One region of the Kineococcus deserti genome, then DNA from elsewhere that is predicted to be linked to it. Evidence: riboswitches for the same ligand, from Rfam matches in the RefSeq annotation. Region 1 holds a riboswitch; the other holds the start of a gene.

What was found. A riboswitch is a leader RNA that binds a small molecule or an ion and turns the genes downstream of it on or off. The one in region 1 is predicted to bind cyclic di-AMP.
Region 2: another riboswitch for cyclic di-AMP. It lies ahead of ACRYR2_RS13210 (transglycosylase family protein); the one in region 1 lies ahead of ACRYR2_RS02265 (C40 family peptidase).

Annotation. Positions count from the first base shown of each region.
Region 1 covers NZ_JBJLSI010000002.1:66,091-73,875, forward strand. The annotation lists gene ACRYR2_RS02260 (HNH endonuclease) at 53-547, opposite strand; gene ACRYR2_RS02265 (C40 family peptidase) at 895-1,752, opposite strand; cyclic di-AMP (ydaO/yuaA leader) riboswitch at 1,755-1,928, opposite strand; gene ACRYR2_RS02270 (metal-dependent transcriptional regulator) at 2,171-2,854, opposite strand; gene ACRYR2_RS02275 (cryptochrome/photolyase family protein) at 2,939-4,312, shown strand; gene ACRYR2_RS02280 (MFS transporter) at 4,316-5,611, opposite strand; gene ACRYR2_RS02285 (TetR/AcrR family transcriptional regulator) at 6,123-6,737, opposite strand; gene ACRYR2_RS02290 (hypothetical protein) at 6,906-7,544, shown strand; gene ACRYR2_RS02295 (NUDIX hydrolase) at 7,657-7,785, shown strand, end outside.
Region 2 covers NZ_JBJLSI010000015.1:43,967-51,751, forward strand. The annotation lists gene ACRYR2_RS13200 (ABC transporter permease) at 1-516, shown strand, start outside; gene ACRYR2_RS13205 (TrmH family RNA methyltransferase) at 536-1,162, shown strand; gene ACRYR2_RS13210 (transglycosylase family protein) at 1,385-2,041, opposite strand; cyclic di-AMP (ydaO/yuaA leader) riboswitch at 2,041-2,201, opposite strand; gene ACRYR2_RS13215 (lysophospholipid acyltransferase family protein) at 2,373-3,137, opposite strand; gene ACRYR2_RS13220 (SDR family oxidoreductase) at 3,253-5,544, opposite strand; gene ACRYR2_RS13225 (carbon starvation CstA family protein) at 5,663-7,785, shown strand, end outside.

The DNA.
Region 1 (7,785 bases):
ACGAGGCAGGGGGTCGCCGGGCCTCCGGTTTTCCGTCCGGCCCGCGGCGGGCTCAGGCCGCCTGGGCCAGGAACTCGTCCCAGCGCGGATCGGGCTGCTCGGCCCCGCGCACCGCCCAGGAGGCGCCCCGCGGCGCGGCCGGCCGGAACGGCAGGTGCCAGCCCATCTCCTCCGGTGTGCGGTCGCCCTTGGCGTTGTTGCACCGCACGCAGCAGGCGACGAGGTTCTCCCAGCTGTCCGGGCCGCGGCGGCTGCGCGGCAGGACGTGGTCGACCGTGGTGGCGTGGCCGCGGCAGTAGGCGCACCGCTGGTGGTCGCGGCGCAGCACCCCGCGCCGGCTGACGGGGACGACCTGCCCGCGGGGCACCCGGACGTAGCGCGTCAGCAGGATGACGGAGGGGCGTTCCAGGCTCATCGACGCTCCCACCACCGGATCGGCGTCGGCCAGGACCACCGAGGCCTTCCCGGACAGCACGAGCACCAGGGCCCTCCGGAAGGACACGACCGCGAGCGGTTCGTAGCCGGCGTTCAGCACGAGCGTGCGCACATCCACCTCCTGAGACGACGAGAGGCGCCTTCCCGGACCGGGAAGGCGCCTCTGAGAGCGACGATGCGCACCTGGCAGGGCACATGGTGGCGGTGCACACGGTGGTGCCCCACGACGCGCCGGGCAGGCGGTGCCGCGGGGGTCGTGCCGGGGTGACGCCTGGTCATCGGCCCTCCGCGGTTCCGTCGTCGTTGACGGCAGGGTACGTCGCAGGAGGTGTTCGAGTCATCAACTTCCCCGTGAACCCCACGCGACCACGACCGGCCGGGAACGACGAACCGCCGGCCCCGAGGGGAGGGAACCCTCGGGACCGGCGGTCGGGTCGTGCTCGTCGTGCTGGTCTCAGATCACACCGTGGGGGCCAGCCGGCCGAAGGTGACGGCGTCGGACCAGATGGCCCGCAGCTGCACGGGCTTCCCGGCCCGCGGCGCATCCCACATCATGTTGTCGCCGGCGTAGATGCCGACGTGGTAGGCGCGGCCACCGGAGTTGGTGAAGAACACCAGGTCGCCGGGGACGGCCTCGCCGCGCGAGATGCGGGCGCTGGACTGCAGCTGCGCGTTGGAGGTGCGCGGGATCTCCACGCCGACCTGCCGGTACACGTAGCTGGTGTAGCCGGAGCAGTCGAACCCGGAGGGGGTGGTGCCGCCGTACACGTACGGGACACCGGCGTAGTCGTCGGCGACGGCGAGGATCTGCGAACCCAGCGAGGCCACCGGCGCCGGGGCCGGCGCCGGGGCGGGGGCCTCGGCGGCGACCTGGACGGCCACGGGAGCCGGGACGGCCGCCGCGTTCTCGGCCACGCTGGCGGCGACGACGGCGTTCGCGTCGGCGGTGCGCGCCACCCGCGTCACCACGGGGGCCACGACGACCGGCGCGGGCGCCGGGGCGGCCGCGAACGTCGAGGTGGTGGCCAGCGTCGTGGCGGTCGCCGGGGCGGAGACGACTCCGACGGCGGTGGTGCCGAACGCGGCGGGGACGGCGGCGACCGCGGAGGAGACGGTCGAGGACACGGCGGCGGGTGCGGCGGCGGTCGCGGCACCGGCGGGCAGGGCGATCGAGACGAGCAGACCACCGGCGGCGGCGACGACGGCGCCGGTGCGGGCCGCCCCACCTGCGCATCGGGTGACGCTGTTCGACAGGTCGGTCAGGGACGTGAGGGAACGAACGGCGGCGCGGTGGCGCGCCTGGACGCGAGTCGTCAAGGTGTTGGCCTCTCCGACGCCTGCGAGGTGAGCTGTCGGGTTCGGACGGGAGTTTCGCCCGGCCGGCTCTCGCCGGCTTCACCCCGAGGACCTCGGACGGTCTGCTCGACCGTTCGACGCCCGTACTACCTGGTTCCCCCACCCCTGCCATGAACGAGTCTCGGGGACCTCGACGCGGTGGCAGGGCTCGGCGTCCGCGCGAGGGCGTCCGCGTGCGATGTCGCGGATGCGGGTGGACCATAACCCGACTGTGGCGCGGATGTCACGGCCCGGTGACGAACAGGTGCCGGGGCGGTGACGAGCGGTGGTCGATGATTAACACAGAGTCACGATCGAGCACGCAGCGCCGATCTCGGTGAGAGCCGGACGAGGGAAGACCCCTCACGCCGCGTCGCGCGAGGGGGCCGACCGGCTGATCTCAGCCCAGCGCGACGAAGATGTGTGACGCCTCGGCGGTCGTGAGGTCCACGACGGTGTCGCCGATCACGACCTCGACACCGGCGGCGGAGGACTTGGCCACGACCTCCACCCCGGGCACCAGCCCGGCGCTGTGGAACCTCGCCAGCAGCGAGACGTCCGTCTGCAGCGGCTCCCCCAGCCGGCGGACCACGACGGGACGCCCCTCGACGGCCGAGGTCGTCAGCGGCTGCACACCGGCGCGGAACTCCTCGGAGGCGCCGTCCTCGCCCAGCTCCAGCAGCCCGGGGATCGGGTTGCCGTACGGGTCGAAGTGCGGGTGGTCCAGGATGGCCACGAGCCGCTTCTCGACCTCCTCGGAGACCACGTGCTCCCAGCGGCAGGCCTCCTCGTGCACCAGGCTCCACTCCAGGCCGATGACGTCGGTCAGCAGACGCTCGGTCAGCCGGTGCTTGCGCATGACGCGCATGGCCTTGGCCATGCCCGCCTCGGTCAGCTCGAGCCGGCGGTCGGTGCCGACGTGCAGCAGGCCGTCGCGTTCCATGCGGGCGACCGTCTGGGACACGGTGGGCCCCGAGTGGTGCAGCCGCTCGGCGATGCGAGCGCGCATCGGCACGATGCCTTCCTCTTCCAGTTCGAAGACCGTCTTGAGGTACATCTCGGTGGTGTCGATGAGATCGCTCACGGTGCCCATCATCCGGCATCTGCGGTGGTGGTCGCACCCCTGTCCCGATCGCGGCACCCCCCTCCCGCGGCTAGCGTCCGCCAGGTGGCCGGGAGTGCGAGGAGACGGACGAGCGTCCTGTGGTTCCGCCGGGACCTGCGGCTCGGGGACCACCCGGCGCTGCTGGCCGCGGTCGCCGACGGCGAGGTCCTGCCGCTGTTCGTCCTCGACCCGGCGCTGTGGGGGCCGTCGGGGGACGTGCGCCGCGCCTACCTGCTGCGCTCGCTGCGGGCGCTGGACGCCGACCTCGGCGGCACGCTCGTCGTCGAGCACGGCGACCCCGCGCACGTCGTGGACCGGGTGGCCGAGCGGGTCGGGGCCCGCCGGGTGCACGTCAGCGCCGACGCCGGGCCGTACGGCCGCCGCCGCGACGAGCAGGTCGAGCAGGCTCTGGCCGGGTACGGCCGTGAGCTGGTGCGGACCGGCACCCCGTACGCCATCGGACCCGGCACGCTGCTCACCGGATCGGGTTCGCCGTTCCAGGTGTTCACGCCCTTCTCCCGGGCCTGGCACGAGCACGGCTGGCCCGACCCGGCCGGGGACCCCGGGACGGTGCGGTGGATCGGCGAGGGCGAGGGCGTCGGCGGTGCGCACTGGCTCGCCGAACCCGACCTGGGCGACCTGGCACTGCCCGAGGCCGGCGAGGAGGCGGCGCACGAACGCTGGCACGACTTCCTCGAGCACGGTCTGGCCGACTACGACGAGGAGCGCAACCGTCCCGACCGCGACGGGACCTCCCAGCTCTCGCACGCCCTGAAGTGGGGCGAACTGCACCCGCGGACCCTGCTGGCCGACCTGCGCCGCCGGACGTCACGGGGCGCGCAGACGTACCGCACCGAACTGTGCTGGCGCGACTTCTACGCCGACGTCCTGTGGAACCGCCCCGACAGCGCCCGGCAGTACTACAAACCGCAGCTGGCGGGTCTGCAGTACCGGCAACCCGGTGAGGACTTCACCGCCTGGGCCGAAGGGCGGACGGGTTTCCCGATCGTCGACGCCGGCATGCGCCAGCTGCGCGCCGTCGGCTGGGTGCACAACCGCGTGCGGATGATCGTGGCCAGCTTCCTGGTCAAGGACCTGCACGTGGAGTGGCAGCACGGCGGCCGGGAGTTCATGCACCGGCTGCGCGACGCCGACCTGGCCAGCAACATGCACGGCTGGCAGTGGGTCGCGGGGTCGGGCACGGACGCCTCGCCGTTCTTCCGGGTGTTCAACCCGGTCACCCAGGGCCAGAAGTTCGACCCCGAGGGCGACTACGTCCGGCGCTACGTCCCCGAACTGCGGCACCTGCCCGGCAAGCTCGTCCACACGCCGTGGGACGCGGCCGACGGGTACGACCACGGGTACCCCGAGCGCATCGTCGACCACGCCCACGAACGGCGCGTGGCCCTGGACGACTACGCCCGGGTCAGGGGCTGACCCTCAGGGCGTGGGGTTCCGCGCGTCGTAGTGCACGAACCGGCGTTGCCAGCGGGCCAGCGCCAGGACCGCGACCACGCAGGCCGCACCCCCGGCCAGCGCCGCGAACCCCTCCCCGACGCCCGAGGCCGTCGACCCCAGGACCACGTCCCCGAGCCGGGGGCCGCCGGCGACGACGACGATGAACACCCCCTGCAGCCGTCCGCGCAGCGCGTCGGGGGTGGCGACCTGCAGGATCGTGCCGCGGAAGATCGAGCTGACGGCGTCGGCCGCGCCGGAGACGGCCAGCAGCAGCACGCACAGCCACAGCTTCCAGTCCGCCCCGTCCGGCGCCACGACCAGGACGACACCGAAACCCGCGACGGCGGCCCCGTAGACGCTGATGCACCCGACGACCACCGCTCCCTGGCGGCGCACCGCCCCCAGGGGCCCGGAGAACAACCCGGCCAGCACCGAGCCGGCGGCGAAACCCGCTCCGAGGACGCCGACCGTCCGGGCGCCGCCACCGAGTTCGGCCGCGGCGACCGCGGGGTACAGCACGCGCGGCATCGCGAACACCATGGCGCACAGGTCGGCCAGGAACGTCATCCGGATGTTCGGCCGCGTCCCGAGGAAGCGGATGCCCTCCAGCACCGACCACAGCCCCGCGCGGTGCGCGCCGGCGGCCCGGTCCGGCGGCATGGGCGGCAGCTTGTGCACGCCGACCAGCGCCGCGACGAAGGTCACCGCGTCGACGGTGTAGGCGGCCTGGAAACCCCAGCCCCCGACCAGGAACCCCGCCAGCAGCGGCCCGACCGTCAGGGCGATGGCGTTCGTCGTGCCGGACAACGCGTTGGCCGCCGGCAGCAGTTCGCGGGGGACGATGCCCGGGACGATGGCCGAGCGCGCGGGGTTGTTCACCGCGAAGGCGGCGCTCTGCAGGGCGACGAGGGCGTAGAGCAGGCCCACCGACCCCAGGTGCAGCCAGGCCTGCGCGGCGATCGCGATCGCCAGGACCCACAGCACGAGCGAGGCGACGAGCGCCACCCGCCGCCGGTCGTGCACGTCGACCAGCGAGCCGCCGTACAGGCCGAGCCCGACCAGCGGGACGAGCGCGAAGATCCCGACGAGGCCGACGGCGAACGTCGACGACGTGAGGTCGTAGACCTGCAGGCCGACCGTGACGACGGTCAGCTGCGTCCCGATCCCCGCCAGCGACTGCCCGATCCACAACCAGCGGAACGCGGGAACCTCGCGCAGCGGGGTGGTGTCGGCGAGGAACCGCCGACGGGGCCGAACCGGGTCGGGCGGTGGTGTCACGCCGGTCAGGATAGGTGGTGGCCCGGGGAAACCTGGACCGGGAACCGGGAAGTGCCGGGTCGGGCCGCTGCGCGGGGTTTGCGCGCGATGTCACCGCGTGCGCGGTGATCGCGTCCGACGTCACCGCGCGCGCAGGCTCCCCGCGGTAGAGGTTTGCGCGCGATGTCACCGCGTGCGCGGTGATCGCGTCCGACGTCACCGCGCGCAGGCGCGGGCGGCAGCGGGGTGGGGCGAGGCGCGGTCGCGCGGATCCCCCGGGAACGGAGAAGTCCCCGGGCACTTCCACGGTCGACGGCCTCAGTGGTCGTCGTCGTGGGCCGGTTGGACAGACCGGCGCCCGGGGACCCGGTGACTGCCGTGGATTCGCCGCGCTGCGCGGGGCGACCAGAGCGGTCCGCGTCCAGCACGCAGCTGCTAGCGGGCAGCCACCTCACGCGTCCGATGAAGAACCATGTTCCGGACCACCTCCTCTCCCGTGTCCTCCGACGGTACGTCCGGTGCTCGGGAGTTGTCACCCCGAATTCCCGAGCAGGTCGCAGGCCAGCGTCCGGGCGGCCAGGTCGACCCACTCCTGCCGGCTCCAGCCGGCGTCGGTGACCAGGCACCGCCAGGCCAGGTCGGACAGCACGGTCGTGGCCACGTCGACGGCGCGGTCCGGTTCCCGGCGCAGCGGAGCCTTGCGGGACAGGGCGTCCAGGAACGTCGCCTGCACCGTGCGCTGCTGGGCCGCGTTGCGGGTCAGCAACACACCCGCCGCCGGGTCGGCGTCGGCCGCGGCGCGCAGGACGGCGAGCGGGCCGGCCACCCGGGTCAGCACCTCCGCCGCGCCCTCGGCCTGCCGCCGCAGCTGCCGGTGCGGGTCGGGTTCGGCCACCACCGCGAGCGCCCAGGGACGTTCCAGCGTGGGCACCGGGTCGTCGTCGCCGGCGACGGCCACGTCGAGCACCTCGGCGAGCACCGCGACCTTGGTGCCGGAGGTGGCGTGGACGGTCTGCTCGCCCACCCCGGCGCGGCGGGCGACCTCCCGGACGCTGGTGGCGACGTACCCGCGCTCGGCGAACAGCGCGGCGGCGGCGTCCACCATCCGACGGCGGGTGGCGCGGGTCTTCTCGGCTCGGGTCGGCACACTTCCACTGCAGTGTCACTACAGTGATCTTGGTGCTGGGCGCCTCGGGCGCCGTGGGGTCGAACGTGTCGGAACTGCTCGCCCCGCAGGTGGGTGACGAACTGGTCCTCGTCGGCCGTCGCGAGGGGTCCCTGCGGGAGCGGGCGGCCAGGCTCGGCCTCGGACGCCGTGGGCGGTGCGGCGCACGTCGCGATCACGGTCGCGCTCGGCGCCGCCGAGCGGCACGGCCCCGCCGCGGTCCGCTGGACGGTCGACTCGTTGCTGGACGGCGCCCCCACCGCCCCCGCGGTCACCGTCCACCTGCCCGGCCCGGAGGGGGTCCGTGCCCGCCGGGCGTCGCCGTTCCCGTTCGGCGACGCCCCGGTCGTCGCCGCGGCCCTCGGCGCCGAGGTGACCAGCCGGCTGACCCTGGACTCCGCGCCGGCCACGCTCGCGCTGCGGGCGGTGGGTCTGCTGCGGCACACCCCGTGGCGCGACGCCGAACCCCTGCGCGCCGCCCTGTCCCGCGCCCTGACCGGCGTGCACCTGGGCAGCGACCGCTTCACCGTCCGCGCCGACGCCTGGTCCGCCCCCCGGCCCGCGGGGAGCACGTTCCCCGTCGGCGCGGGGGTGCGGCACGCGGCGTTCGCGGTGACGGGTCGGCAGCAGTCGCGGGCCACGGCGGCCGTGGCGGCGCGGGTGGCCCTCGAACTGGCACGGGGAACGGTTCCGGCGGGCGTCGTCCACCTGCCGCACCTGCCGGGCGCGGCGAGCCTGCTGGACGACCTGGCGGCGGAGGGCGTCTGGAGTCGTTTCCACCTGAACTGATCCGCACGGACCGGCGGGGGTCCTTGTGGCCGGCCCCCGGATGGCCCTAGAGTCCTGCCCGGCGTAGTTGCTGTCAGAACCACCCTTACTCCTCCCGAGGTCCCGAACCCCCGTGATCACCTCCCAGCAGTCGATCCTCGTCGCGGTGTCGACGGTGATCTTCGCCCTGTTGCCGGACGGTTCCGGGAACGTCCGGGTGCACCTGCCGCTGGTGCGCCGCACCCGTGATCCGTTCGCCGGG
Region 2 (7,785 bases), on a different contig from region 1:
ATCCTCGGCAACGGGATCCTCGCGTTCGCGCAGATCCTGCTGCTCGTCGCGGCGGGCCTGGCGGCCCTCGCCGTCGCGCAACCGGATCTGCTGGAGTCCATCCCGGGCATTCCGAGCGCCGCCGTGTGGTTCCTGGTGTTCTTCGTCCTCGGGTTCGCGATGCTGTCGTGCCTGTGGGCGGCGGCCGGGGCCATGGCCAGCCGGCTGGAGGACCTGCAGTCCACCGCCACCCCCGTGCAGATGTTCGTGATGCTGCCGTTCTTCGCCTCCTTCGTCGTCAACGAGCCCGGGACGTTGCAGACCGTCCTGAGCTACGTGCCGTTGTCCTCGCCCATGGTCATGCCCAAGCGGGTCGTCCAGGGCGACGTCGCGCTGTGGGAACCGTTGCTGTCGCTGGCGGTCATCGCCGTGACGGCCCTGCTGTTCGTCGCGGTCGCGCGGCGGCTGTACGAGAACAGCCTGCTGCAGACGGGCCGGTCGCTGGGGTTCCGGTCGGCGTGGAAGAAGGCCGCCTGACACCTGGGACGATGTCCGGGTGACTGAGCTGGAACGACGGGTCGTCGGGGTGGGTCCCTGGGAGGGGGCCTGGCCCGACGACCCGCGGTACGACCCGGAACTGCTGCGCGACGGCGACCGCCGCAACGTCGTCGACGAGTACCGCTACTGGTCGAACGCCGCGATCGTGGCCGACCTGGACACCCGCCGGAACCCGCTGCACGTCGCGGTGGAGAACTGGCAGCACGACGCGAACATCGGCTCGGTCGTGCGCACCGCGAACGCCGTGAACGCCGCCGGCGCCCACGTCGTGGGCTTCAAGCGCTGGAACCGGCGCGGCGCCATGGTCACCGACCGGTACCTGTCCGTCCACCACCACACCGACGTGGCGGCGCTGGCGGCCTGGGCCGCGGACCGGGACCTGCCGATCGTCGGCATCGACAACGTCGAGGGGTCGGTGCCGCTGGAGACCTACGACCTGCCGCGCGAGTGCGTGATGCTCTTCGGCCAGGAGGGGCCCGGTCTGACCGAGGCGGCCGTCGCCCACTGCGTCGACGTGCTCGCCATCGCCCAGTTCGGCTCGACCCGCTCGATCAACGTCGGCGCCGCGGCCGCGATCGCCCAGCACGCCTGGGTCCGCCGCCACGTCTTCGGCCAGCGGCCGTAGGCAGGCCTGTGGGCGACCTCAGTGGTCGGCACCGCCGACCACGCCGTGCGTCACGGAGGTCCCACGAGGCGGGACCTGTCGCGGGCCGGTGCGCCTCGTCCCCGGGACAGGGCGCGTCGTCGGCTCGGCGTCGTGACCAGAACGCTGCACCAGCTCACCCTGACGGCCTCGGAACGGCCCGGATCGGGGAGCTGGTGCAGCGTTCTGGTCAGCAGGCCTCCGTCAGGGGAGGACGAGCACCTGGCCGACGTGGATGGCGGCCGGGTTGTCGCCGATGAGGGCGCGGTTGGCGTTCCACACCGCGGCGTAGCCGCCCGCGACGCCGTTGTTGACGGCGATGCGGTACAGGGTGTCGCCGGGGGCGACGGTGTGGGTGCGCACCGCGGGCGCCGGGGCCGACTCGACCACGGCAACCGGAGCCGGGGCGGGCGCCGGGGCCGGGGCCGGGTTGAGCAGGGCCTGCTCCTGGCCGACCGGGTCGGCGGCGCCGTTCAGGCCGAGCTTGCGCGAGCAGGAGGGCCAGGCGCCCCAGCCCTGCCGCGCGAGCACGCGCTCGGCGACGACGATCTGCTGCTCGCGGGTGGCCAGGTCGGCGCGGGGGGCGTACTGCCCGCCGTTGAAGCCCGTCCAGGTGCTCGAGCTGAACTGCAGCCCGCCGTAGTAGCCGTTGCCGGTGTTGATGTGCCAGTTGCCGCTGGCCTCGCACTGGGCGAGGCGGTCCCACTGCTCCACGGGAGCGGCGGAGGCGCTGGAGACGGGGCCCAGGATCGCGGCGCCGGCGGCGCCGGCCGCGGCGGACGCGAGCAGGCCGCGGCGGAGGAACGTGGACCGGTTCGAGAGGGCACGGGGGCGCGCGGTGGCGCGACGGATCGCAGACATGGGTCGACCTCCAACGCCTGCGAGGTCAGCTGTCGGGTTCGGATCGAAGGTTGACCCGGCCGCGCGGACGCGGCTTCACCCCGAGGACGACCGTGGTCGTCCGAGGAACCTTGGGTCCCCCGCTCCTACCCACGTGTTCTGCTTCCGGCGCGCGGTGGGCAGGACTCGGCGTTCCGCGGCCGTGTCCCCGAACGGGCTCAGGGACGGACCGACCGTAACAAGCCGGGGGCCTCCCGTACACCGTCTCGCGACCGGATCGTGACCCGAAACCCCGTGCTCAGGCTGGGCGCACGCCCGACCGTGTGATGCAGTTCACAGGGTGAGCCGGTGGTCAGCTGTTGGCGAGCAGCTTCGCGACGGCTTCCTCGATGCGCGGCGTGAAGTCCCCCGCGCGTTCACCCGCGCGCCCGTACAGGGGCTCACCGAAGGTCACCGAGATCGGCTGGCGGCCCTTCGAGGGCCAGTTCTGCTTCGGGGGCATGGCGTCGAAGGTGCCGCGCAGCGCGATGGGCACGACCGGCACTCCGGCCTCGAGGGCGAGGTAGGCCGCACCCTTCTTGAACGGGCGCATCTCGCCGGTGTAGCTGCGGCCGCCCTCGGCGAAGATCACCAGGCTCCAGCCGTCCTGCAGCAGCTTCGCCGAGGAGTTCGGACCCCGGCCGCCACGACGTTCCAGGGGGTAGGTCCCGATGACCAGGCCCGAGGGAGCCGCCCGCCACCACACGTCGAAGAAGTAGTCCGCGGCCGCGGCGATCGCGACCCGACGGCGCCGGCGCGGCCCGAGGGCCTCCAGGATCACCGGTGCGTCCAGGTGCGAGGAGTGGTTGGCGACCAGGATGGCCGCCGTCCCGAGCCGGTCGAGCACCTCGGCGCCCTGCACGTGGATGGACAGCTTCGAGCGCAGCACGGGCGCCATGAGCGCCCGCTGCAGCCCCGACCGCACGAGGGTCGCCGGTGCCGACCGCACCCAGTCGTTGCGGTGGACCGACCGGCTGCCCTCCTCGGGTTCCGGTGCGCCGACACCCGAACGCTTGCGCAGCAACGGAAGTGCGCGCACGATCCGGCTCGCTCGGGGGATGCCCATCAGCCTCGCCATCCTTCGGTCCTCGACACCGGCGGTCCGCAGCGACTGCTCGACGGTGTGGAGTTCACACCACGCATCCTGCCACGCCCGCGCCCGACCGGAGCCGTCCGCACCGCGACGCCGCGCCTCAGTCGGTGCCCGCCAGCACCTGCTGCGGGACGCGCAGGCGGCGGGTGGGCGAGGAGGCCGCCCAGTCCGCCACCGGCCAGCGCGAGGCCCGGGCGACCCGGAACAGCGGGACGTCGGGCGAGACGGCGGTCGGGTTGCCCACGGTCTTCAGCAGCGGCAGGTCCACGTGGGAGTCGGCGTAGGCGTAGCTGGCCGACAGGTCGGCCCCCTCGACCTCGGCGTACCGGCGCAGCCACGCCGCGCGGGCCTCGCCGACCAGCGGCGGGGAGGTCAGGAAGCCGTTGGCCTGGCGCTGCCCGTCGACGCGCTCCTCGTCCAGCTCGGTGCACACGACCTCGTCGAACAGCCCGGCCAGCGGGCGGGTGACCTGCCGGACGTCGCCGGTCATGAGGATCGTGCGGTGACCGGCGTCGCGGTGGGCCTGGATGCGCCGCAGGGCGTCGGAGGAGACCTGCTGCAGGAAGCCGGGCGCGAAGACGTCGTCGACGTAGGTCTCCAGCGCGTCCAGGTCCACCCCGGCGTACCCGCGGAACAGCGAGCGCAGGAAGCTGCCGCGGTCACGGCGCTCGGCCGCGATCCAGCCCGGCAGGTGCCGCATGACCCGCCCGAACTCGGCGATGCGGGCCGGGGCGTCCAGCGCCGACAGCCGCAGCGTCAGGTAGGAGTCGACGACGGTGCCCGGCAGCAACGTCCCGGCCAGGTCGAAGACGGCCAGGACGGGGGCCGCCCCGTCGGCGACGGGCTGCAGCTCACGGGGTCCGGTCGCCTCGGCCTGCTTGCGCCGCCGGCGGATCTCCTCGTACTTGCGCATCTGGGTGGTGACGCTGGGGCAGTGGCTGTCCAGCCAGTAGTGCCGCCAGTCCACCGTCGAGGTGTCGAAGCCGAACAGCTCGACGTCCTGCGGGTCCAGGGAGCGGTGCAGGGCGAGGGTCTTGTCGTCGACGAACCGCAGCTCGGCCTCGGTGTAGGCCTTGTACAGGTCCATGTAGCGGCGGGCGAACTCGATCTGGCGGCGGGAACCGTCCAGCTTGCGGGACACCTCGCGCACCCGCTTCGAGCGCGGGGCCAGCGCCAGCAGCCGGTCGCCGGCGTTGGTCAGCACCTCCCCGGCCCGCACCTTGCGCTCCACGGCCCGGCCGCCGGGGAAGTCCCACGTCGGCATGACGGCGGGGGAGGAGTCGAAGGGGTTCTCCGTGAAGTACTCGCGGATGAACTCGTACACGTCCCGGAAGGTCAGCGGGTTCCGGCTGCCGGAGCTCACGTGGTAGTACGCCGGCTGCGACAGCGGCGGCGGCGTCGCGGACGCGGTGAGGATGGCGTTGACGACGTGGTCGATCGGCACGACGTCGATGACGGAGTCCGGCGCGGCCGGGAACTCGGTGAGCTCGCCGCGGCCGTAGGCCAGGATGATCGGCTCGGCCATCTTGAAGCCCTCGATCCACCCCGGGTGGGGGTGCTTCACGGCCGACTCGACGATGCTCGGGCGCAGGATCGTCGTGGGGACGACGGGAGCGGCCAGCTCCTCGACGAGGCGCTCGCCCATCGACTTGGTGAAGGTGTAGCAGTCGGTCCAGCCCAGCGTGCGCGCCCGCTCCAGGCCGGCGGCCTTCTGCTGGGCGGCGACCCACTTCACGCGGCGCTCCTCGGCGCCGGCGGCCACGCTCAGCGGCCCGGCGCGGCCGTGGTCGCGCTCGGCGGCGCGCAGGAACTCCTTCAGGCGGGGTTCCAGCCGCGAGTCCTCCTCGATGCGCGCGGCCAGCCGCAGGCCCGCCTCGGTCTCGGTGCGCCAGTCCACCTGGTGCTCCACGGCCCGCTCGGGGACCGCGCCCCGGCGGCGGCCGCCGACGTAGGCGGTGGAGACGTGGACGTAGTGGATCGCCCCGTGGCCGCGCTCGTTGGCGTCCAGGACCCGCTCGACCAGCGACCGGGTGCCCACGACGTTCGTCGTGAAGGCGTCCTGGATGAGCGGGTCGAAGGACACGTCGCCCGCGCAGTGCACGACCACGTCGAGGTCGGACGGCAGCTCGGGCACGCTCGACAGGTCACCCTCGAGGGCCTCGACGCGCGTCTTCAGCAGGTCGTCGGCCTCGCCGGCGGCCCGGAAGATCGGCTTGCGCAGCACCGAGCGCAGCCGGTCCTCACCGGACTGGCCGGGCTTGGGACGGACGAGGGCCACCACGGAGGTCCCGGGCAGGTCGACGAGCAGACGCTGCATCAGCGCCTCGCCGATGAAGCCCGTCACCCCGGTCAGGAGGAACCGCTTGCCGTCGAGCTGCTGAGCCAATCGCACGCGCGAATCCTGCCACGGATGCGCACCCCGCCCGTGCGCCTCGTCACGGTGACCGGCCGGAGCCGTCGTGTGCGAGGCTGCACAGCAGTCGCACAGCTCGACCGCGAGGAGGCGGAACGTGAGCCGAACGTCGTCAACTGCTCCCGAGACCGGCCGACGAACACGGCGGGGCAGGCCGTCGGTCCGGTCGGTGGTGGTGTGGACCGCCGTCGCCGTCGTGGGAGCCGTCTGCTGGACCGTGCTGGCCCTGGCGCGCGGGGAGTCGGTCAACGCCCTGTGGGTCCTGTTCGCCGCCCTGGCGTCCTACGCCATCGGGTACCGGTTCTACTCGCGCTTCGTCACCTACCGGGTGCTGCGCGCCGACGACCGCCGCGCGACGCCCGCGGAGCGGTACGAGAACGGCGTCGACTTCGAGGTGACCGACCGGCGCGTGCTGTTCGGCCACCACTTCGCCGCCATCGCCGGCGCGGGCCCGCTCGTCGGCCCGGTGCTGGCCGCCCAGATGGGCTACCTGCCGGGGACCATCTGGATCGTCGTCGGCGTGATCTTCGCCGGTGCCGTGCAGGACCTGACGGTCCTGTTCTTCTCGATGCGCCGCGGCGGCAAGAGCCTGGGGCAGATGGTGCGCGAGGAGATCGGGGTCGTGGGCGGCGTCGCGGCGCTCATCGCGGTCTTCGCCATCATGATCATCATCCTGGCCGTGCTGGCGCTCATCGTGGTCAACGCCCTGGCCGAGTCCCCGTGGGGCGTGTTCTCCATCGCCCTGACGATCCCCATCGCGCTGTTCATGGGGATCTACCTGCGGTTCCTGAGGCCGGGGAAGGTGCTGGAGGCCACCGCGATCGGCGTGGTCCTGCTGCTGGCCGCGATCGTCGGGGGCGGGTACGTCGAGGACTGGGGGCTCGGGGACGCGCTGACGCTGACGCCGGAGACCCTCGTCGTCGCGCTCGTCCTCTACGGCTTCGTCGCCTCGGTGCTGCCGGTGTGGCTGCTGCTGACCCCGCGCGACTACCTGTCGACGTTCATGAAGATCGGCGTCATCCTCCTGCTCGCGGTCAGCCTCGTCGTCGCCCGGCCGGTCCTGGCCAACGACGCGGTGACGTCGTTCGCGCGGGAGGGCGACGGACCGGTGTTCGCCGGGTCGCTGTTCCCGTTCGTGTTCATCACCATCGCCTGCGGTGCGCTGTCGGGTTTCCACGCGCTCATCTCCTCGGGCACCACGCCGAAGATGATCGCCAAGGAACGTCAGGTCCGGGTCATCGGCTACGGCGGCATGCTCATGGAGAGCTTCGTCGCCATCAGCGCGCTCATCGCCGCCTCGGTCATCGACCAGGGCATCTACTACGCCGTGAACTCCCCGGCCGGGGTGACCGGTGGCGCCGTGGACTCGGCCGCCCGGTTCGTCACGGGGCTGGGTTTCACCACGACGCCGGAGACCCTGGCCGCGGCCGCCCAGGCCGTCGGGGAGGAGAGCGTCGTCTCCCGCACCGGCGGCGCCCCCGCGCTGGCGCTGGGGATCTCGCAGGTGTTCCACGAGGCGTTCGGCGGTGGGCTGCAAGCGTTCTGGTACCACTTCGCCATCATGTTCGAGGCGTTGTTCATCCTCACCGCCGTCGACGCCGGAACCCGCGTCGGGCGGTTCATGCTGCAGGACACCCTCGGCAACGTCTGGAAGAGGTTCGGCGACCTGTCGTGGCGGCCGGGGAACGTCATCGCCAGCGCCGTCGTCGTGGGCGCGTGGGGGTACTTCCTGTACACCGGGGTGACCGACCCCCTCGGCGGCATCAACCAGCTGTTCCCGCTGTTCGGCATCGCCAACCAGCTGCTGGCGGCGATCGCCCTGACCCTGGTCACCACCCTGCTCGTCAAGCACGGCAGGGTCCGGTACGTGTGGGTCACCGGTGTCCCGCTCGTCTGGGACCTGGTGGTGACGATGACGGCGAGCTACCAGAAGGTGTTCTCCGACGACCCGAAGATCGGGTACTTCGCCCAGCGCGCCCGCTACGCCGACGCCCTCGCCGCCGGGGAGGTGCTGGCACCGGCCAAGGACGCCGGGCAGATGCAGCAGGTCGTCACGAACTCCACCGTCAACGGGATCCTGCAGGCGCTGTTCGCGCTGCTCGTCGTCGTGGTCGCGGTCAACGCGGCCGTCGTCATCGCCCGGGCGGTGCGCGCCGGCGGGCTGCCCACGACGGAGGAACCCGCCGTCGCCTCGGCGCTGGTAGAACCGTCCGGGCTCGT